3 regions of the Brevibacillus sp. SKDU10 genome follow, and region 1 is predicted to be linked to each of the others. Evidence: predicted binding sites of a transcription regulator. Region 1 holds the regulator's gene; each other region holds the start of a gene.

What was found. Region 1 encodes Rex, which represses fermentation and respiration genes when NADH is low (regulators of the CRP and FNR family bind a similar motif). Its sites were predicted from a motif close to TTGTGAAATATTTCACAA; they were not measured.
Region 2: scfA (six-cysteine ranthipeptide SCIFF) is a predicted target of Rex. The motif match lies at 6,079-6,096, and genes of this name have one in related genera.
Region 3: nirB (nitrite reductase large subunit NirB) is a predicted target of Rex. The motif match lies at 4,099-4,116, and genes of this name have one in related genera.

Annotation. Positions count from the first base shown of each region.
Region 1 is NZ_LSSO01000172.1:33,377-41,216, forward strand. It holds gene AYJ08_RS15175 (AAA family ATPase) at 1-216, opposite strand, end outside; gene AYJ08_RS15180 (hypothetical protein) at 209-739, opposite strand; gene AYJ08_RS15185 (cell wall elongation regulator TseB-like domain-containing protein) at 935-1,417, opposite strand; gene AYJ08_RS15190 (hypothetical protein) at 1,436-2,146, opposite strand; gene AYJ08_RS15195 (hypothetical protein) at 2,280-2,459, shown strand; gene AYJ08_RS15200 (amidohydrolase) at 2,557-3,849, opposite strand; gene AYJ08_RS15205 (redox-sensing transcriptional repressor Rex) at 3,887-4,510, opposite strand; gene AYJ08_RS15210 (ComEC/Rec2 family competence protein) at 4,522-5,463, opposite strand; gene dinG (ATP-dependent DNA helicase DinG) at 5,543-7,840, opposite strand, start outside.
Region 2 is NZ_LSSO01000011.1:3,177-11,016, forward strand. It holds gene AYJ08_RS01445 (AAA family ATPase) at 1-1,056, opposite strand, end outside; gene AYJ08_RS01450 (hypothetical protein) at 1,198-1,401, shown strand; gene AYJ08_RS01455 (protein adenylyltransferase SelO) at 1,583-3,058, opposite strand; gene AYJ08_RS01460 (DUF3147 family protein) at 3,348-3,686, opposite strand; gene AYJ08_RS01465 (MarR family winged helix-turn-helix transcriptional regulator) at 3,670-4,095, opposite strand; gene scfB (thioether cross-link-forming SCIFF peptide maturase) at 4,400-5,806, opposite strand; gene scfA (six-cysteine ranthipeptide SCIFF) at 5,884-6,033, opposite strand; gene AYJ08_RS01475 (hypothetical protein) at 6,610-7,224, opposite strand.
Region 3 is NZ_LSSO01000002.1:28,267-36,106, reverse strand. It holds gene pflB (formate C-acetyltransferase) at 1-896, opposite strand, end outside; gene nirD (nitrite reductase small subunit NirD) at 1,257-1,583, opposite strand; gene nirB (nitrite reductase large subunit NirB) at 1,632-4,067, opposite strand; gene AYJ08_RS00210 (Cof-type HAD-IIB family hydrolase) at 4,336-5,118, opposite strand; gene yunB (sporulation protein YunB) at 5,263-5,967, shown strand; gene AYJ08_RS00200 (ribonuclease FAU-1 family protein) at 5,986-6,549, opposite strand; gene AYJ08_RS00195 (flavocytochrome c) at 6,911-7,840, shown strand, end outside.

The sequences.
Region 1 (7,840 bases):
TCCGATATCGGCAAATGTAATATTGGATTTCTTCACAACCTGACTACCACTTTTGCTTTTACCAGAACCAATCTGCATGCCACCTTGTTTGGAAAACAACAAGTATGTACCTGCTAAAATTGCCCCAAACAGCAAAAATGGTCCAATATTAATACCCAAAAACAGCAAGAAAACGATAACCGCTGGTACTACACCAAACAATATTTCTTTACCCAAGGTTTGCCACCTCGCTTGTTGACTGTTTACGAGGAATAATTTGGTAGTATTCATCAGTTCCTCGTTTCAAAAAAATATAAACATTTGCATCGTCAATGCGTCCATATGCTTCATCAAGCTTATAACGATCTTTCATTTGAGCTAAAATGGTAGGAATTTTACTATAAGCCTTGCCTTCGATGGCTTCTGTTAGTCCAAATAGTCCCTCATTCCAGACCGGCTTGAGTGAATCAGCTTGATTGGTAAGCATTATATCAAATGCCTTCCCGCGTGCATAGGCTTGAAGTGTTTTTAACAGCTCCGGGTATTCTTCTACAAATTTATCTGAATTTGTGACCTGTAGCTTCATATCAACACGTTCTTTATTCATCTTAAAATCGACCAAGGTAGCCGATGTTAGTTGTTGTGCCTTTTCTCGTAATGGACTTTCTATCTGCATCTTTTGGTATAAAAACCAGCCACCAAAGAGGAGCGTAAGTGCGGCAAGCAGTGACAGTAACATAGGTACTTTACGTAATTTCACCAATAACTCCCCTTTCTTTACTCATAAAAATTTTTATTTGTTCCGTTCAGAGCGGCTATCTTATCAGTTACGAAACCAAGTATAGCATTTTTATGCTACCTTTTTGCTATGTATTTGCTGGAACTACGACCAATTCCATTGAATAGAAATAAGGTGATAAAGTAAGAAAACCCTTTCCAGAAGGAACGGGTCATCTTATGATTTTGGAATATTTAACGTATATGCCCGTATTTTTTGACCAGTCAAAAAATCATAATATACGTAGTTGTAACGATTTTGCTTGTCCACTAAAGTGACTTCCCATAGCTTCTTATCACCCTCTATGCCAGGTACAATGCGTTCGATCTGAGCTCCTGGATATGAGGCTTCCGCTACTTGTTTAACTTTCGTGCGTGGAAAAGCTTTTTCCAGTAAGTCAAATGTGACGTGTTCTTTGCTAAACCAAGCCACCACTGGGGTTCCTACCTTGTTTTTTCCTGTAACTACTATATAGGCTTCCCGTCCTCGATATTCTTCTATCGTATCGATCTCAGCAATGTTTGTTTTTTCTGCTACTAATGCTCTGGCCTCTGCTTCTAAGGTGTAACGCTCAGACAATAAGCTGGAAAGTAGCTGATACAGGGATACGCCTAGCACAACAAGCGCACATGCTGAAATGATCAAGATGCGTTTCCACACAATGATTCTCCTACTTCCCTAAAAATTAAAAATTAGTTGATCTGATCTATCGCCCTTCTGGTTCTTCAACTGAAGCAAGACGACCATACGCTTCAATTGTTTTCTTTCATCATCATACCACAAGTGATAGTCAATTGTAGTTGATTGCTGCAATTGTACAAGTTCATTTTCTACAGGAAAAGATGGTCCCAACCATTCTCGTAAAAGGTCTTTGACTTTTTCTGGCTGTAGGCTAACGCTATACCCTCGCAAACCTGCTTCATCTCTTGAAACGAGTGCGACAGGCTGTAGCTGTGAAATTTGATCTTTCAAGAGTGAGGCATGCTCAGATGGTGTAAACAAGGCATAGGGCAGTACGTTCAAATCCCGTTGTTCATTATCTATGACGAGCGAAGCACCTCGATTGTTACGTTCAATTTTCACTTTTTTTCCCTGTAATGCCCCAGTTAGTTGAAAGTGATTGCCTCGATAGCTCCCTGTAAAAGGTTGATTCTGTATCTTGACTCCAAATGGAGTTGCTTTCTCTGCAAAAAGCTGGTCAATCAATTGTTTTAGATTGGTGTTATTTTGATTTTGATCCGCATTCCAGCTACTTTTATCATTCAGCTCATTCGTCCTGTCTTGTGCTACAGATAGCTTGTCTGTTGCTTGCCCCAGCAATACACCCAAACCAAATAAGCAAGCTACTATTGGCACCAACAGCCAAAGATACCGTTGCTTCACGTACATGGGTAACCCCTCCCTTACGTATCTCCTAACAATTATGAGATACAAGAAGGTTTTAGAACCACGTGGAAAACTTACTAATTATAGAGTCATGAGAAGTAGCCATACTATCAGTACACCACAAGGAGGTGAGCGTGTGAATCAAACCGACAGGAGCCTTGTCCTACCTAAACAGGGTTGGGAACAACACGATTTGTACGAATCCTGGGTAGGTCTGTCCTCACCGCTGCGTACCTTGCCACCTACCGCTACGCTCTCTGTTCGTCACTCCTCACTTACAGATTTATGGCAAACAGAGATGCAACGGACGGATTAAATTTTTTCTCTGCCTACACACCTACACTACACTGTCTCCTGCCGTATCAACCACTTGGCAGGAGCCTTTGTCATATGGATAGGCGACTTTTATGAGCTTATTGCTTTAATAATGCAAACACACGGTTCACTTCAGCGATTGCTTTTTGTTCATCCATTGTGATTAACTCTTTATCTTTCATTAAGAAATGCCCATCAACAATTGTATCTGTTACATCATAGCCATTTGCTGCATAAACGACATGGGAAATCGGATCATTTGCCGGTTGGAAATGTGCTTGGGCAGCATTTAGCATAATCATATCTGCTTTTTTCCCTACTTCTAAGGACCCTAAGCTGTCTTTTTGGAACACAGCATCTGCCGCATAACGTGTAGCCATGCGAAGCGCTTCTTCTGCCGGAACCACTTCTGGGTCATAGGAAACACCCTTATGCAGGATAGCTGCTAATTTTAGCTCTTCAAATAGATTCAAGTTGTTGTTACTTGCTGAGCTGTCAGTTGCCAAACTTACACAAACACCTTTCGCAAGCATCTCAGGTACTCTTGCTACACCACTTGCCAATTTTAAGTTACTAATTGGATTATGAGCTACTTTAACATCATATTTAGCTAATGTATCAATTTCTTCATCCGTTAAATGCACAGCATGGGCAACTAGTGTAGGGTGATTAAATACACCTAGATTTTCTAAGTGAGCAACAGGGCGTACACCGTAATCCTGAACGTTTTGTTCCACTTCTGCTTTTGATTCAGACATATGGATATGTAATGGTATGTTTAACTCGATTGCCTTCTCAAGGATTTGCTGGATGTACTCAGGAGAGCACGTATAAGGTGCATGCGGCGACATCATTGTATGGATACGACCGTTGGCTGCACCGTTCCAACGTGATGCGAAAGATGCCGCTTCTTGCAATTTCTGCTGGCGTTCTTCTTCGGAGCAGAAACCAATTACCCCACGGCATAGTACACCGCGCATCCCGGATGCTTCCACTTCCTGTGCTACTGTATCCATATGATCATACATATCTACAAAGGTAGTTGTACCGGTACGAATCATCTCGATAATGGAAATAGCTGTACCCCATTTCACATGCTCCGCTGTAAATTGACCTTCCATTGGCCACATTTTTTCTTCCAGCCATTGTTTTAAAGGTAGGTCATCCGCAAAGCCGCGCAGTAGAGACATGCCTACGTGACCATGTGTATTAATTAATCCTGGCATAAGATATTTATTAGTTCCATCAATGATTTCGTCATATGCTGATAAATCCTCAGGCGTTTTACCTACATATGTAATTTTTCCCCCATCAAAGCCAACCGCTCCATTATGAATAACCTCATTTTGTTCGTTAACAGTGATTACGGTTGCGTTGGTAATGATTTTCATCAACGTAGACACTCTCCCTTTATCTGTTAGTTATTACTTAGTTTAAATAATACGCTAAGCTTTGCAAGCTGGAAGTCAAATCGTTATGATCAATTTTTACTTCTTTTTCGGTGCGAATGGTTGTTGGGGCAAAATTGAGGATCGCTTCTATTCCAGCTTCGATCAGTTTATTTGCCACTTCCTGTGCGGCGGAGGCTGGCGTTGTAATTATCGCCATCCGAATTTGCTTTTCCTTGATGATATCTTCCATTTTATCAATCGATTCAATGACCAATCCACCTAAATCCTTACCTATTTTTTGCGGGTCGGCATCAAAAATGGAAACAATTTTCATGTTATCTTTTAAATACACATTGTAATTGGAAATCGCTTGACCTAGATTACCGGCCCCCACCAACGCTACATGGATCACTTGGTCCAATTTCAAGATATGACGAATCTTTTCAATCAAGTAATCTACGTCATAGCCAATGCCTTTTTTACCAAAGTCACCAAATGCAGACAGGTCCTTTCGAATTTGGGCTGGATTAATATCCATTGTTTTGCCCATCTGTTGGGAAGACACCGTTTTTACCTGTAGTTCCTGTAGATTTGTTAAATATCGCAAATAGATCGGCAGACGGCGAACGACCGCTTCAGAAATTTTTGGTACTTTCCCCATAAATTGCACTCCTAACTTCGTTGTCTATCACGTGTAGAGGTCTTGACTGCCTTTAAAACCTTGTAATCTTGTCCGTTAGAGAGAATGGTAATTGACCCATCCCGGCTAGTCACATACGTATCTGCCCATGATTCCTCCAAACGCTCCACCACCTCACGCATGGAGTCTTTCCATTGCTCACGCACAATACCGGTCTGCACAACAGCAATCTGGGGATCAACCTTAGTTAAGAAGGATTGAATAGAAGCCTGATTGCTACCTTGTGCCCCAACCTTTAAGATTTCAGCCGGCAGTAAAGAAGGGTATTTCGCAAGCAAACGCTCCTCTGCTTTTTCATTGATGGCACTGGTGAACAAAAATTGGAGCTCTCCTTGGGTCAGACAAAACACAAGCGAATTATCCTGCGGTGATAAAAACAGGTTCTCGCTAGGATGTAAAAATGTGATCACCACATCTTTCCCATCCAGTAATTGATCCTTTTCCTTTACATACACAACTTGCTTTTCCCTAGATATATGGATATTACTGTGAATTGCGAAGGCTGTCAATTTCGGCATGTAAATCTTATCAAATTGAATTTTCTCCGCAAGCTTATCATAGCCACCGATATGAGTAGGTAAATCGTTTGTCAATAACAGGTAATCTACTTTTGTAACATGGCGCTCAAGTAGCAAGGAAACCAATTTTTCCGTATCTTTTTCGCTCCCTGTATCAATTAGCATCGTTTTACCAGAAGGGAAGCGAATGAGCGTACTTTCTCCTTCTGGTAAAGAGAAAAAAGTAGTGGTAAGCCCAACAAAATCTTCCTCCTGTTCAACAGCATCGGGGTCCTCAATATGCTGTAGCTGATGTGCTATCGCAATGGACCGGCTTGCTTCAACGGTTTGGGATAATGCAAAGATCATCATGCCTATACAAATAACTAGAAATAGGTTATGTCGCTTTGTAGTCATGGATCTGCTTCCCTCCTACCTTATGGCTTGGGTAAAATTCATACAATCATTTTAGATTTATTTTTCCTAGGAAATGATTTTATCGTAAAAAAGGAGCTATTCGCTCACGTAATGTAGTCCATGGACCAGTCTCTACCTGATAAGGCGGCAAAGATTGCAAAAACATACGACCATATTTAGATTCAATTATGCGTGTATCAAATACAATTACAACACCGCTGTCTGTCTGTTGACGTATTAATCGGCCCACTCCCTGCTTAAAACGAATAACTGCATGGGGCAAGGAAAGCGTCATAAAAGGATTCTTTTTCTCGGCCTTCAACCGCTCCGAACGTCCTTCCAATAGTGGGTGGTTGGGCGGTTGAAACGGGAGACGAACAATGATCAGACAGCTTAGTACATTTCCAGGTATATCTACACCCTCCCAGAAGCTATTCGTTCCCAGAAGCACTGTTTTTGTCCCGGTTTGAAAGCGACGTACCAACTTGCTTCTATTACTTGAATCTACTCCATGGCCTAATAGTTCAAACTCTTCACCTTCTAGTAAGTTCTTCATTCCTTCATAAACGGTTCTAAGCATGCTATATGAGGTAAATAAAATCATTGTCCGCCCCTCACTTGCTCGAACAGCATCAACGCAGCCAGCAATAACGGCTTCAACAAACCGCTGTTCACCTTCCTTGTTTACAGAAGGGAAATCAGAGGGAATCAGGATGAGTCCTTGCTTCGCATAGTCAAAGGGCGATGGGAGTGAGAGTGTTTCGACTCGTTCTTCAGGCAGATTAGCAAAACCCATTCGCTCCATAAAGTAAGTAAACCGATTCTTCACTGTTAGTGTCGCTGAGGTCATAATAATACTGCGTTTTGGCTCCAGTAAAGTAGTACGCAAGGTATCAGCTATATCCAGTGGCGTTTTAAAGAAAAAGAGTTGTTTGCGGGACGTTCTTGTTTCTATTTCCATCCAGCTTACATACTCATCCTGCTCTTCTACTAACAAAAAATGAAGCTTTACAGCCACTTGACTGATTTCTTCTACTAAACCAGCTGCATCCGTTTGCAAACGCTGTAAGGAGTACGGAGCTTCTCCTTTAGAGGATGGCAGTATACGTAACAGTTGTTCAATTTCCTTGGCTACATTCCCTATCTTTTGTAAAATGAGATTGCTGGATTTTCCAAGCTTCTTATATTTTTTCTTAAAGTCTTCTGTTTTATATCGAAGTGTAGCTCTTTGAGATTCCCCTGTATCCATACCCCGTTCAGAACCCCAATGATAAAAGAGTTGTAGCCAGTTGGTAACAGCCTCTTTTAGCATTTGCTGCTCAATCCTAATTTGTTGTAGGTGCTGTTCTATTCTTGCCTTTTCAGCGGGCTGCCACACTTTTAACTCATTGGCTAGCAGGAGTAGCATTTGTTTTTCTCCTTCTGTTCCAAGCTGCTCTACCAATTGAAACAATTCTACGCTGGAGAGCTGTGTCCCAAAATGTTGACTTGCTACTTCATCAAGCTGATGCGCTTCATCAATAATGGCAACCTCAAATGGTGGCAATACACCATTCTCCTTTTCAATATCACCAATTAATAAGGCATGGTTAACAATAATCACATCAGCCTCTTTTGCTTGCTGCTTCGCTTGGAAGTAAAAACAGCGGCTAAACCACGGACACTCTCGATTTAGACAGGAGGCGGTGTCACTTTTGACTGATTGCCAAAATGACTGCCCACTCGGACTTAAACTAAGCTCCTCTACATCACCTGTAGTCGTTTCGGTAAGCCATGTTAAAATCTGTGCTTTGGCTAGCTGTATATCCTGTGTGGCCCCCTCCTGACTTTCTATGCTTTGTTCAAATTTTCGCAAGCACAGGTAATTTCCTCGGCCCTTCAACTGGGCAGCTCGAAAGGAAAATGGCAATGCTTTTTGTAATAGAGGAATATCTTTGCCAAAAAGCTGGTCCTGTAAATGAATGGTATGCGTACTCACGATTACTTGCTGTTTGTGCATACGTGCCCATAGAATACCTGGTAACAAATAGCCCAACGATTTTCCTGTTCCTGTACCCGCTTCTACTAACAAATGCTTCTGATCAGTAAAAGCTTGGTATACAGCATGCATCATCGCTTCCTGTGACTCACGCTTTTCATAGTGTTCATGATGAAGTGCTAGCCCGTCACCATCTAATGCAACCATACGTTCGAAAAATGGTTCAAAAGAAAAATGGATCGGCGGCTGTTCGGATTGCTTCTCCATCCATTTCTTTCGTCGTTTTAATCCAAGATTTCGATAGATATCATAATTGCTTGTTTCCTCAGGTGCAGAAGATGCAGTTATAAAGGAGCCTGCTTCGTCAACAGGAAAACTGTGCATGAGCTTCTCCATCTC
Region 2 (7,840 bases), on a different contig from region 1:
CTGCTCCAGCATTCTTTTTGCTTGCTCTGAAGCTTCCTTGGTCATTTTGGAGCCAATTTCCTTTTTAAATTGGAAAGCATGAAGCTCTTCCTCTTTTTCCATCCATTTGCTTGAAATCTGTTCGTAATAGCGCAAGGGAAGCTCCTTCTCTAGCTCTACCTTCAAGGATTCCATAAATCTCTCTTGGTACAGCTCATTCAGTGCTGGTAAATCCTCAGGTACATCCCAAAGCATATGTGGAGTAAACACCGTATCCCAGAGAGAAACCTCATCCCTTCCATTCAATACAGCGGAGGTTTGCCATACTAGGGCAATTTTACGCAAACGACGATCAGATATAACGAACTCTTTATCTTCCATCTGCTGCTTTAATCTGTATAAGAAGTAAACAAGTGATTCCGGTATATGCACCTTAGAAGCCGCTTCTTGTACATCTTTTACTTCGTACATGTTAAATAAGGTAGGAAGAGGTTCAAAATCAAGCTGAAACATCTTCTCGTAACTGGACGCAAGCTTCAAATAGCCAACCTCATATCGAATAAGAAACCGATCATATAACGCCGCTAATTGCTCCTGATCGTCAGGCAGCTCGTTAGAGGCCGCCATCACAAACAATAATGGTACTTCCTCCTTCTCTTGACCATTAAAGAAGACGCGTTCATTCAAAATAGACAGTAAGGCGTTTAAGATAGCGCTGTTTGCCTTAAAAATTTCATCCAGAAATGCAAATTGTGCCGTAGGTAAGTATCCTTTTGTTTTGCGCACATATTGATCCTGCTTTAATTGCTGTATGGAGATGGGACCGAATAATTCATCAGGTGTGCTAAAGCGTGTTAATAAATATTCAAACCAATGATTGGTACCAAATAATTGTGAGAAAGCACGAGCTAGCTGTGATTTTGCAGTTCCTGGCGGGCCTACTAACAGAGCATTCTCACCGCTCATGACCGCTAAAAACAACAGACGAATCAATTCCTCCCGCTCTAAAAAACGCTCTTCCAATTGCTTAATAGCGCTTTGTATACCACGTTGCATAGCTTTCGTATTTGGCTTCATACATCTGCTGCTCCTCTCTGAAACAAATCTGCTTCCATGATGACATATGGAAGAAAAAAAAGAAAGTTGAGCACTGATTAAAACCGCTGGTATTAAGGTGACAATAAGGATACAACACATAAATTGGAAGGTGAATGTAACATGCCCCACGTGCATTTAAGCGAAGAAGAATATCAGGTCATGATGGATCGAATTTACAAAATTATTTCTCGTACGGAAGAATTGGATCACGTGACCCATCATCTTATCTTTGAAGTATGGAGAATTCTCCATTTCGGAAAAGTGGACAGCCGTTCTCCCATGCAAGCATTACCAAAAGCTGAGTCCAAAAGCAATTCGTATTAACACAAAAAAGCTCGGTACTCCAAAAGGAAGCACGAGCTTTTTTTCATGAAATGAATTCATTAATCCTGGCTATCTGATTGCTTGCTTCAGCAAAGCTTCAATATAATAAAAAGGTGCTTGGTAAGCCAAGACTGTACAAACAATGGATGTAGCCATCTCATCATCAAACGGCTCTATACAATCAGGTCCCGCAATAGGTTCGGTAAGGAATAGCTGACTGCGGAGGGAGTGTACAGAATTCAGTCTGTTCGATAGAGTGAGCGTAAGGATTTGAAAGAGCAACAAGAAGCCGCTCCATCAGGCTGTAATCTCCTTGTTGTACTGCGCTTTCTAAAGCTTCTTCTACCCGATGATTCCTTGGAATTAGCGCAGGATTGCTGTTTTGCATCAATTGATACGAGGTTGATTTCGATTCCTGCTGCCTGCCTCGGCGAGCCTGCCACATTTCATGCCACTGGGCAAACTCTGAAGTTCCAGACAGAACCGTATCCTCTAGCCTACCAAATGTTAATGCAAGGAAGGTATTGGTATAGTCCGCACGATACTTCTGCATCATAGTGAGGAGATCTTCAATAAGGGATTCATCCTGTTTCTCCTCATTACAGATTCCTAGCTTTGCTCTCATTCCCGCAATCCAATTACTGCGATATAACTCAGTAAAATCTGAAATGGCATCCTTGGCCAGTTTGACCGCCTGCTCATGATCGTCATGGAGCAGAGGCAAGAGTGTTTCAGCGAATCGCGCGAGATTCCATGCAGCAATACGCGGCTGATTGCCATAGGCATAACGCCCTTGAATGTCTATGGAACTAAATACTGTTGCCGGATCATAGGCATCCATGAAAGCGCAAGGACCATAATCAATGGTTTCTCCACTAATGGCCATGTTGTCGGTATTCATCACCCCGTGAATAAAGCCTACTAGTTGCCACTTAGCAATCAGTGAGGCCTGACGATTGATGACTTCCTTGAGTAATGAAAGATAGAGATTCTCACCAGCTTCAGCTTCTGGAAAATGTCTTTGCAATGTATAATCCGCTAAGATTCGTAGATCATCAATCGTGCCCCATTTTGAAACGTATTCAAAGGTGCCGACACGAATATGACTGTCAGCCACTCGTGTTAGAATTGCACCAGGCAAGTCAGCTTCACGAATGACTGTCTCACCGGTTGTCACCACCGCTAGACTGCGGGTAGTAGGAATACCAAGGGCATGCATTGCTTCGCTGATGATATATTCACGTAGCATCGGTCCAAGTGCCGCTCGACCATCGCCCCGACGAGAGTATTGCGTTTTTCCTGAACCCTTTAGTTGTATATCAAAGCGTTTACCTAGAGGAGTGATCTGCTCTCCAAGCAGCAGAGCCCGTCCATCTCCTAACATCGTAAAATGCCCGAATTGATGCCCCGCATAAGCTTGAGCAATGGGAAAAGCACCTTCGGGAATTCGATTGCCAGCAAGCACTTCTACTCCATCTTCGCTTTGAAGTGCCTCCATGTTTAACCCAAGTGCTTCTGCCAACTTTTTATTGAGAATAATCAGCTCTGGTGAGCGTACAGGGTTTAAGTTGAGACTTGAAAAAAATGATTTTGGCAAACGTGCATAACTGTTGTCAAAGTTCCATCCTGCTTCTTGCATTGCTTTTCCCTGCGTCATCGGATCTCCATTTCCCCTTTTCTTATTTATGTTGTTGTCTCCTTAATTTTCCTTCACATCAAAATCATTGATATTCTATATGTCCCTTTGGCTATCTCTATCCAATCCCTTTTAGTGTCTACTTTTGCCAATTAATTATACCCTTTCCACACTTTCTCATCTATTTTCGTTTTTTTGAAAACAAGTAAATTCCTATTATACTAGGCAGATAGGCAATCAACTTTATGAAAAATAAAAAAGAGAGCTACTCCTGCCCTACTTCAAACCATCATTCTTCAACCTATCCGCATTATACAAATTGCTTTACAATTAAGTCTTGAGCATATAAAAATATCCCCCATCCTACCACACCTAAACCTAACGCAGCAAAAAGATGCAGAGAATGATGCAGAGATATTCCTACAATCACCAGCATAACCACTGTTGCAGGAAGCCCCCACACCACTCCTAAAGCAAATCTACTTAATGTTTCCATATGCTCACCCTGCACATAAAGCCAAAAAATGCTCAAAATACTAACGATAGGTAAAGCTGCAATGATTCCACCCTGAGTAGGAAATCTGCGCGAGACCTCAGTGATTATTCCAATAATAATTGCCGACACGATAATTTTACTTAGTGTGTACATCTTCTGCCCTCTCCTTTATTAAAGTAAAGGCGTCTAAAACGAATTGCCTCTCTTCAGCAGTCATTTTTTCAAAAAGAAGGTGTTCAAGCTTTTCTTCATCGAGACTGGAATGACGGTGCAAAACCTCATTTCCCGCGTCAGTAAGTTTAAGAATTACTTTTCGCTCATCAATTTGACTGCGAGTTTTAAAGACATACTCTTTTTCTAATAGGCGCTTGATGTGTTCTGAGGCTGTATTATGCGACACCTGAATAGCTTGAGCAATGTCTTTGATCCCAACTTCACTCTCCTTTTGAATCACCTGCAAAATCCTAATACTCTGGTGAGTAATCTTTTCATTATGGTTATAGCGTAATTGATAGTATATGTCGGTCCATAGTTGGTTCAATTTTACAATTTCTTTTGTCATCTAGCTCTCCTTTATATCGTACATCAAGAATATATCTTATAATACGATACAGATTCATACAATGCAACTTGCAAGAACTACTCTTGTGACGTGGCAAGTAGCTTTTTACCCTTCCTATCCCTAAATATAGAACACTGTTCCTCATTTGCATAAGAAAAATTCCCCACCTTTTCCTGTGCCATTTCATATTTTATCCCTTAGTTACCACCTCAATATTGATGTATATAAAAAAGAGTTCCATATTACTATAGGAACTCTTCTCTACTGAAAACACATGGGCTATTTATTTTTAAAACAATACACATTAGTGATCCCAGTCCACGATTTGCTCCTCCATAGCGCTGATCGATTCGGCTACCTTAACCATCATGGAACATTCAATTCTCTTCCGGAAGATATCACAACTGAAGTCGTAGGTTCCATTGAGGGAGCCCGTCACATGAAGCGCATTAGCAGGACAACCACCACTACAGTACAGTTTTGCCCAGCAGTCCTGACATTCCGGCTTCGAATAGCAGTTGCTTTCTTTAAACTTGTATTGCAACTCTGGTTTGGTAAGCCCATCCCAAATGTTCCCGATACAATAATTCTCATCCCCTACAAATTGGTGGCAAGGGAAAAGATCACCCCATGGAGTGACAGCAAGGTATTCGGTTCCTGAACCACAGCCAGCAATTCTTTTCTGAATACAAGGGCCTTCTGAGAGATCAAGCATATAATGGTAGAAGGTAAACCCATTGCCCTTTTCCTTACGTTGAAGCATTTCCTTCGCGAGAATTTCATACTGGTTATAAATCTCTGGGAGGTCATTCTCGGTTAGCGCATAGGGCTCTCTTGGATCACAGATAACAGGCTCCATCGAGAGTTTGTCAAATCCAAGGTCTGCAATATGAAAAATGTCATTGGTAAAATCGAGATTGTTGTGGGTGTAGGTTCCACGTACATAGTATTCTTTGTCTCCACGCTTCTTGACAAAATCCTGGAACTTCCGAACAATAAAATCGTAGCTTCCCTCTCCAGTGACTGTTTTGCGAAGTCGATCATGAACCTCTTTTCTGCCATCAAGACTTAATACAACATTATACATTTCTTGATTTAAGAAATCGGTAACCTCATCGTTAAGTAACATACCATTCGTAGTAAAGGTGAACCGAAAAGTCTTTTTGTACTCTTTTTCTTTACTTCTTGCGTAAGCGACAATCTGCTTGACAACCTTCCAAGCCATAAGCGGTTCTCCGCCAAAGAAATCGATATCGAGATTTCGGTGGTGACCCGAGTTTTCCAATAGGTAATCGATAGCTCTTTGCCCAACCTCATAGCTCATGATTGCTCTGTCTCCGTGGTATTTCCCCTGACTAGCAAAGCAATATTCGCATGACAGATTACAGGTATGCGCAACATTGAAGCATAGAGCCTTTACATAGGTCTGACGATTTCTCAGATCAATAGAGAGGTCCTTAAATTCATCCTCAGTAAAGAGTTGCCCATCTTTTTTTAGCTCCTCAACATCTGCTAAGGTTTCACGGATATCCAGCTCAGAAATGGCACAATCATGTGCATACTTTTCCAGCATCATTGCCACTATTTTTTCTGTAGAAGTATTTTCGTAAAGTGCGATGATTTCATAAGCGAGGTCATCGACAACATGCACCGATCCACTGTAGGTGTCAAGCACAATGTTGTATCCGTTTAGTTTATATTGATGAATCATACTTGATAATCAAGCTCCTTTTACCCATAAAAATTGCCGCCCATCCGCAAAGCAGTTGGGCGGTACATTTCAATTACCTATCTGTTCAATTTGTTTTCACATTGCTGATTGGCAATTCCACAGGAAGTTTTGCAAGCAGACTGACAGGATGTCTGGCATGCGCCACATCCACCAAACTTTGCGGTATCCTGCAATTTACGCGTGCTCAATGTTACAATTCTTTTCATGATGTACAACCCCTTTTAGCTATTTTGAAGCAATGAGAATCAATATCGTGAATTTTTTCACATTATTACCTAGATAATTTTAACAACGCCTCAGGTTGACGTCAATTATAGCTAATGTCTTATCTGTGAAACTTCACTTGATTTCGCTTATATAAATGTATCATCTATCCATAAAAACCAATTCACGGAAGAATATCATCTTTTTTTTCGTAAAATGCTCGCTGTGGTGACGATACACCTGCAACTTGCACTGCTGTAGGATCAAGATACAATACAGCTTTGTAGCGGTAGCTGATCAACAGATTGGTGAAGGCTTGCATATGGAGGATCAACATCAAAGGGGAATTTCATTTTATCGGTAAATGACTATAGGGCTTCATCGAACTTCGTGCTTGCGAAGTGATTAGAGACGTTACGGCCTGACAGCACAGCGATGAAAGTACGCTTGAATCCAAAACGTTTATTAAGGCTTGTATTTTCAACCGTTTTTCTTTAGAAAAAATGTAAAACCCTTGCCGCCATACCTCGTTACCTGTTCATTTTACCAACTGGGGGAGTCAGCTCCCCCGCTGCGTTCTACTTCAATACATCTACTACAAATTTTGACCAGCTTTCTAATCTTCCATATATATCCGGCTGTAACAACTCCTCGATGGTTGTCCACTTGCCTTCCAACTGATCAATTTCTCTTACATTCACAGTCGCATCTTCATCTAAATCAAGTGTTACAAGAAGTCCAATATGTACTTTACCTACTTCTTCTAAGTCATCATTGATAAAGCCAATCGTGTTAAACTCTCGATCTGCTGCTTGAATGTCCAGCTCTTCCTCTAGCTCTCTAAGTAAATTAATCTCTAAAACTTCCTCGAAGCTGCTGGTATTTTCGTCATTCATGTGACCTCCCGTACCTAATGACAGCTTGTCATGCAGACGTGCTTCTCCCCCGCCTGATAGACGTTTGTACATGAACAGCTCATTGCCCTTGCGAATCACTACATATGGAATTGGTTGCTTAAAGCCCGGATCTTCCTCAGCATCTCCGCGTCTCATAACAGAATAATGAGATGAAATATTACTCATTAGCCTCGTGATTCTGTCAGGTTCCTTTTCAATTCCTTGGAAAGCCAACCGCTCATTATCAAATAGTTCCGTTCGTTTTACCACTAAAATTTGTTCATCCATTTTACCCATTGTTAATGCTCCCTTACGTAATATCAATTTTCCTCATCACAAATCGGTTTATACCCTCGCCTTACCATGCCCATTTCCTATCAAGGAGAATAAGTTATTAGAAATTGCTCTTGTTTTAATCCATATGCAAATCGAGATTATTGCATACTCTTCACAATAAGGATCAGATGCTAGATTCATTCATGTCTTTCTAGCGTTATTCCTAATAAATTACTTTGTATCATGAGCAAGCCAAATTTGCTAATAGAAGTCTTTAGTATACAGTAAATTTGTTAACAGATGTTTGTTTAGCAAATCGTAGGAAAATTGCTTCAATTACGCTTCGTATCTACAGCTACATTTTGAAAGAATTTCTGATCTAGTTCCTCCTTCTAACTTTTTGTTTGCTTTTTTCTTTATGTAATCCCTCTCCTCATCTTAAACAGAGAATTCATGCAAATAGAAGTCAATGCGAAAAAATAATTGATAGTGCTAGGTAAATATACTTGATAAAAGCAATTAGAAACAGCAGGATAAATCTAACACTTCCATCTAAAAAGCTAAAATACAAGATTAAAGAATAAATTAATCTCTTGTTCTTGCCTATCGTATTACATAAAGTTTGATATATATTAGA
Region 3 (7,840 bases), on a different contig from region 1:
TCTTCTGTCAATGTACCCTCAGCAAGATCACGCTCAATGTAAGCATCTAAGAATGAGGACACACGTCCTAAGCTCATTGCGGCTCCATTTTGTTCTTTAATAGCAGCTAGGTAGGCAAAGTATAGCCATTGGAATGCCTCATGTGCGTTCTTAGCAGGCACAGAGATATCAAAGCCATGTTCTTTTGCCATCAATTTTAGTTCTTGAAGGGAGCGAATTTGTTCGGAGATTTCTTCCCGTAAACGAATAACATCTTCTGTTAAAGCATCTACTTCTAATTGTTGGAGGTCGCCTTTTTTCTCAGCGATTAGGCGATCAACACCATATAAAGCTACGCGACGGTAGTCACCAATGATGCGGCCGCGACCGTAAGCATCTGGAAGACCTGTGATAATACCTGCACGACGAGCCTTTTTCATTTCTTCTGTATAGGCATCGAATACACCTTGGTTATGTGTTTTGCGAATATCGGTAAACAACTGAATGATTGATTCCGGCACTTCAAAGCCGTACGCTTTGCAAGCATCAATCATCATGCGGATTCCACCGAAAGGCTGAAGCGAGCGCTTGAATGGTTCGTCTGTTTGTAAGCCTACAACCTTTTCTTTATCCTTATCCAAATAACCTGGTTTATGGGATGTAATAGTAGAAGGAGTGTTAACATCTACATCAAGAACCCCACCATTTTCACGTTCTTTTTTTGTTAAGTCAGAGATGATGTCCCATAGTGCTTTTGTATTAGCAGTAGCACCAGCCAAAAATTTATCATCGCCATGGTAAGGAGTGATGTTTTCTTCAATGAAGTCACGAGTATCAATCGTTTTCATCCATTTCCCTGGCTTAAAGCCTCTCCATGCGTGTTCAAATGTTTGCAGGTCTTTCTCTTGAATCGCCATCTTACATACCTCCTCAAGTATTGGCTCGTTGTTCTGTACTCGGCAGCACAACTCTTTACATGAGGTGTCTCTGCCTGTAACGAAGGCCATCTATATGATTAAAAAGCTATTGAAGGATTTATTTCGTAAAAGAGCTTGTTTCGATTCTGAACAACTGCTCTTTACAGTTTCATCATACAAGAGAGATTGCGCCTCGGTGTGTGAAAAAGATCACATATACACCCATTTTGTGATATGGTTCACAAATTTGTTTCATTTCATTTATAAAACTGTTTTAACACTAAAAACCGTTGATATATAACACATTTTGGATCCTAAAAAAAGAAAAATGATACAGGTTATATACCTGTATCACTCATTTTACCTGCACTCCATATGAATCGAAACAATATCATCTATTACCTGTAATGGATAGGTTTTGACCTGGCCTGTGTCAGGCGCCTGAACCTGACCGCTCTCTAAGCAAATCTTCCAATCATAGAGAGGATCGTAGACATATTTGCCAGAAACGATCCCTTCTGATAAAGGTCCTCCTCGATACGGACTTTTATCCTCAAGCGCATACATACTCCCATCCGACAATCGAAAGACGCAGACTTGCTCCTCTCCGATCTGTACCACTCTCCCCAGTTGAACAGGGAACTCTTCCACTCGTCCAATCGTTATTGTTTTAGTGAAATCTCCCATGCTGTTTTCCCCCTTTTTTCATGACATTGGTCCATTATCATTTCTGTACTATGACAGGCTTTCCACCTTAATTGGTTCAAACAACTTTGTTCTGGTTTCTTGATCCTGTAGTACTTTTTGCCACGGGTCTTGGACTTGGGCAAGCGCTAATTCGATACGAGCAAATAGCTGCTGACGATTCTCTACATCCTCGACCACATTTTTATGGATCATTTCTAATCCCATTCGCTCGACCCATTCAGAAGTACGTTCTAAATACTTGCCTGTTTCACGATAGTATTGGATGACTGCTCCGCAAATCTCAATTAATTCCTCATCGTTTTTTACTTTGCACAATAAATCAGCAACACGTGCTTTAATACCGCCATTACCGCCAACATAGATTTCCCATCCGCCATCGTTACCGACAATCCCGATATCCTTTGTGCAGGACTCGGCACAGTTACGCGGACAACCGTTTACCGCCATTTTAAATTTAGCCGGCATATCGAGACGCTCGAATTTTTTCTCCAAAGCAATACCCATCCCAATCGAATCAACAGTCCCAAATCGACAGAAACGAGAACCAACGCAGGTTTTCACTGTGCGCAAGGCTTTGGCATAAGCATAACCAGACGGCATATCAAGCTCTGCCCAGACTTTTGGTAAATCCTCCTTCTGTACACCCACCAGGTCGATTCGCTGTCCACCTGTCATTTTGACCATTTTCACATCATATTTCACAGCAACATCAGCAATCTTTTTCAAATCCTCCGCTGTCGTTACCCCGCCGTACATACGTGGTACTACCGTATAAGTACCGTCTTTATTAATGTTAGCGTTTAAACGTTCATTCACAAAGCGAGAAGCTTTTTCGTCCTGATACGTTGTCGGATGAATCATCCCTAAGTAATAGTTCAATGCAGGACGGCATTTGGAGCAGCCTTCTGGATTTTTCCATGCTAATACATGCATTACTTCTTTAATCGTAGTAAGACCCATCTCTTGTATCTGAGCTACGATTTCATCACGGCTTAACGTAGTACATCCACAGATTCCCTGTTTATTCGCATTGATATCAAATTGATCTCCCAGCACATATTGCAACACTTGTTCCACCATTGGCTTACATCCCCCGCAGGACCGTGCTGCACCTGTGCAGGCTTTTATTTCATCTACAGTTGAGCAGCCTTGTTCCTTTATCGCTGTCACGATACTGCCTTTTGTGACACCGTTACAGCCGCAGATGATCTCTTCATCAGACATCTCGGCTACTAAAGCTGCTTGATTTCCTCCACCACAACAAGCGCCTCCGCCCATTATGGAAGCGTACACCTCGTCCGTCATTTCTGTCTGGGTGTTGACCAGCTTTTGTAAGCGAGCAGACTCACTAACATCGCCGAATAGGATCCCCCCGACAATTTTGTTGTCTCGAATCAGAATTTTCTTATAGATTTTCTTCCAATCATCCTGCATACGTACGATGGTCATATCCGCTTGATCCTGAAATTCACCTGCTGAAAATACATCAACTCCAGAAATTTTTAATTTAGTAGATACAACGGAGCCTTCATAGCCCTTCGTCTCTATTTCACATAAATGCTTGGCTAATATAGCACCCTGTTCAAATAAAGGAGCTACCAAACCGTAGCAAAGTCCGCGATGCTGGGTACATTCCCCAACCGCATACACATCTGGTGCAGATGTTTGTAGCAGGTCATTTACAACAATCCCTCGTGCTACCTCAATATTACTTGCTTTGGCCACGCTGGTATTCGGTACGATTCCCACTGCCATTACAACAAAATCGGCGTCCAATACACTTCCATCTGCAAAACGCAGTCCCGTGACACGCTCGTCCCCAAGTAGCTCTACAGTTTGTTTTTCCATTGCAAATCGGATTCCCTGACGCTCTAGTTCTTCTTTTAGCATGTTTGCTGCTATATCATCCAGTTGCCGTTCCATCAAAACATCGCCTAAATGCACGACCGTTGCTTCCATCCCCAAATGAACCAAGCCCTTAGCTGCTTCCAAGCCCAACAGACCGCCACCAATTACGGCAGCTTTTTTACAGGTCTTAGCAGCTTCCATCATCTGATTGCAATCCTGAATGTCTCTAAAGCCAATTACTCCTTGTTTATCCGCACCAGGTATAGGTAAAACAAATGGTTGAGAGCCAGTAGCGATAATGGCTTGATCGTAAGAAAATACCGATCCGTTATCCGTATACACCTTTTTCGCTTCGGTATCAATACGGGTCACCGCTGTACCTGTTTGTAGATCAATCTGATTATCTTTATACCAGCTATAGTCATTTAACACGATGTCATCAATCGTTTTACTGCCTTCCAGCACATACGAAAGCATAATGCGATTGTAGTTAGGATGCGGTTCGTTTCCTATGATTGTGATATGATGCATCTCTTTGTTGTGCTTTAAGATTTGTTCAATAACATTGACGCCAGCCATACCATTTCCAATTAATACGAGACGTTGCTTCTTCATAGACAATCCTCCCAAAATCTTCTATATTTGTTTGTGAAATAATGCACAAAAATAACTCTACGTGATTCTACATTCGTTGCATAATCTATTTTTACTTCATGTAAAGCACTGATATACCAAGGATTTTACTGCTTTTTTTATCTGTGTACAGACCGAGTATAGTATAGAAAAAGACCAGCAGATGTGTGGTAAATCACAGGTAAAATGACAATTTATCTAGCTAATGAAATAAAGCCGATCGTCCCAGATGAAGACGGTCGGCTTTCCTCTATAACAAGATGTTCAATTCCTTTAAAGCATGGCTAATACCGCCCTCATCTACGTGCTTCGTCATGTAGTTTGCGTGTGGAAATACGTCAGGATGCGCATTCCCCATCGCTACTCCCATTCCTACAAATTGAATCATCTCAATGTCATTCTTGCCATCACCAAAGGCTATCGCTTCTGATCGATCTACTGTAAGGTACTGTAGCAAGGCTTCAATGCCTTTTGCTTTAGAGCCATCCTTTGGCATCACATCCAAGGACACATCATGCCAACGGAAAAAACGCACGTTTTGAAGCGCATCGTCTTGCTCGTAGACCCCTTCTTCCCCTTCAGCACAATGAAGCCAGCATTGGTAAATCGGCTTGTTACGGAATACCTCTGCATTCATGCCGGGTGGGTCAAATAGAATAGAAGAAACGGCACGATTCACCATCTCATTTCCCTCATGTGTCGCATAAAAGGAGTCGTCACTCAAATACACAAGTGCATGATTACGTGCCATCACAAGCTGGTATAGTTTCTCAATACTATTAACATCAATAGGAGTAGAATAGACCACTTCCCCTTTGTGCTCTACATAAGCACCATTAAAGCACACCAGTGTCTCAATTCCTAAATCTTCTGCGAACTCACGAACATGAAACGGTGAGCGCCCAGTAGCAATAACCGTATGAATCCCGTTATCCTGAAGCTGACAGAGTGATTTTCGAGTATCCTCTGGAATCTGCTTTTGCTCATTTAACAACGTGCCATCCATATCAAAAAAGATAACCTTATAGGGCATGCGCTTCTCTCCTTTTTTCTGACTTACTGTTCATTATAAACGAAATATTCCCACTTCATAAATGAAGTTCTTTGCATGAACCCAAGGCAAGCTGTCATGTTTCTCCCTATTTGTAACATATAGTCTACAGATGGGGTGATCTAGATGGCTATTCGCATGAGACGCCGGCGCATTCGGACGTCAAAAAAGAAAATTTTTTTTATTACCTTCATTGTCTTTCTTGCAATCATCATCCAGAGTATCGTCTTCCTAGAGCAAAAAATTAAACCTACTTTATTAGTGATCGCCAAACAGAAATCTGAGCAAATTGCCAAAGAGGCCATCGCAGACGCGGTGACCAAAAAGATCGCTCAAATTGATATGAATACGGCCGAAGTTCTAGACATTGAAAAGGATAGCGATAATAAAATACGCGCTATCAATTTTAATTTTCAAGGATATTCAAAAATCATGGGGGAAGCCAATCAACGCATTAAAAACAAACTAAAAGAGTTTGAAAGTGAAAAAGTTGAAGCTCGCGTACCTCTTGGATTAGCCTCAGGCAGCTCCTTCTTGTCCGATACGGGGCCTAAATTACCGATCACCTTTAGCCCTGTTGGTTCTGCAAAAACATGGCTTGATCCTAAGCTATCCGAAGCTGGGATTAATATGGTTATGGTAACAATCTATCTGCAAGTAGAAGTTCGTTTGCAAGTGATCATACCTTTTGCAACTGATCAAACCATTGTCACAACCTCCATTCCCATTACCAACTCTCTTGTCGTGGGAGAAGTGCCAGACTATCTGTACAACAATCCGCTAGGCAAGCCAGAGGTTCCTAGAATGAAGGTCGAGCCACCTGCTAAATAATACAGAAGGAATCCTCCTTTATTGGGAGGATTCTTTTCCTTGCAGGACGATATCTCGCCATTTTGTAGCATGAGCTAGCACCAGCTTTGGTAAGATACATGTATCATTTGCTACCTCTGTGACCAGCCGTTCCATTTCCATTACGGCCAAATCACGCTCCCACTCACTAATCGTGTTGTTTTGGAACGCTTCCTCCAGTTCATCCTCATCCAAAACTTCAGTACTCCCAGAAGGCATCATTGCTAAATCTAGATACAGATCATCATACCAAGGAACACCATTTTCCCCTATAGCATGCCTAAGAACAATATCAAAATAGAAGTAGACTACCTTACCTGTCTCATCTATCATCGCAGTCATGACATAATGCCGCCCCGCAGGAAAGCATTGTATCCAGACGTATCCATCATCAGCGATACAAATGTCTTGTCCGTTACACGTTACCCAGTATGGTTCCTCCATTTTTGTGAGAACGAGACCAGTAATGCTGCCGTCAAAGTACTCTCCACGTTGGGCCAATGGTATAAAATGCTTGTCTATCACTGTTGTCCACCCTGTCACATCTGCATATTTCCGTTTCATGAATACGTCTCCTTTATCACCTGTAGCATCATCGTCTCTTCTCATTGTAACAGATGGAAGCTTAGTTGGAATTTTAAGACTTATGGTACAATTCTTCATCCTAAAATCTCGTCAGCATAACTTCACAGATTAAACACAATCGCTTAAAACACCTGGTATGAAAGCGCTTTAGAATTACATCGTACATGTACGGGATGGCACTATCCGTAAATTGTGATTTTTTTCACTTAAGCTTTTATGAATGGTTATTACAATCATGGTGAACCGACCACGAGTATGGTTGCAATCATGCATTTCTGCTTTAGATTTTTTCCTACTCTCCCTTCTCATTACTATACATATATCCAAGGAGGTTATCGTCTTGAAGGGTTTATCAAGGATTTTTCTGCTTTTCTTAAGTATGGCAATCATAGTAGCCATGGCTGGATGTAGCGGTCAAGGCACCACCCCAGCAAAAGGTGATTCTGTGAAAGCGATCGGTCAAGCTGATGGTAAACATGGCCCAATCAAGGTTGAGGTAACAGTAACAAACAACGAGCTTTCAGATATTAAAGTTCTCGAACAAAAAGAAAATGAAGTATTATCCGAGCCCGTATACAAGAAATTGCGAGACCAAATCATTGCCAAAAATAGCACAGAGGTAGATGCAATAAGTGGTTCTACTCTTACAAGCCAAGGCTATATCAATGCTGTGAAGGATGCCGTCAGTAAAGCCGGACTAACCTTAACTGCTAAAGGTGCAGATACATTGGCAACAGTCAAAGAGGAGGCTGTTCAAAATTACGATGTAGTAGTCATTGGCGCAGGTGGTGCAGGCTTCGCGGCTGCTATGGAGGCGAAAAAGGCAGGGGCCTCTGTAGTCCTGCTGGAAAAAATGCCATCCATCGGTGGTAATACATTGATTTCCGGCGCAGAAATGAATGCTGCTAACAACTGGGTACAAGCAAAAAAAGGCATAAAAGATAGCAAGGAATCCCACTACCAAGACACCTTAAAAGGCGGGGATAACGTGGGGAATCCTGCTATGGTGCGTGTGTTGACAGATAATGCAACAAACGCAGCAGAATGGCTGAGGGATGAAATAAAGGTAGAGTTTTTACCAGATCATTTATTCCAATTCGGCGGTCACTCTGTGCCTCGTGCCCTCATCCCTAAAGGTCACACTGGTGCAGAAGTAGTCAAAAAACTAAAAGCAAAAGCGGATCAGCTGCAAATTCCTGTAAAAACGGAAACAAAAGCGGAAGAGTTATTGAAAAATAGCGAAGGTCGTGTCGTTGGCGTTAAAGCAAAA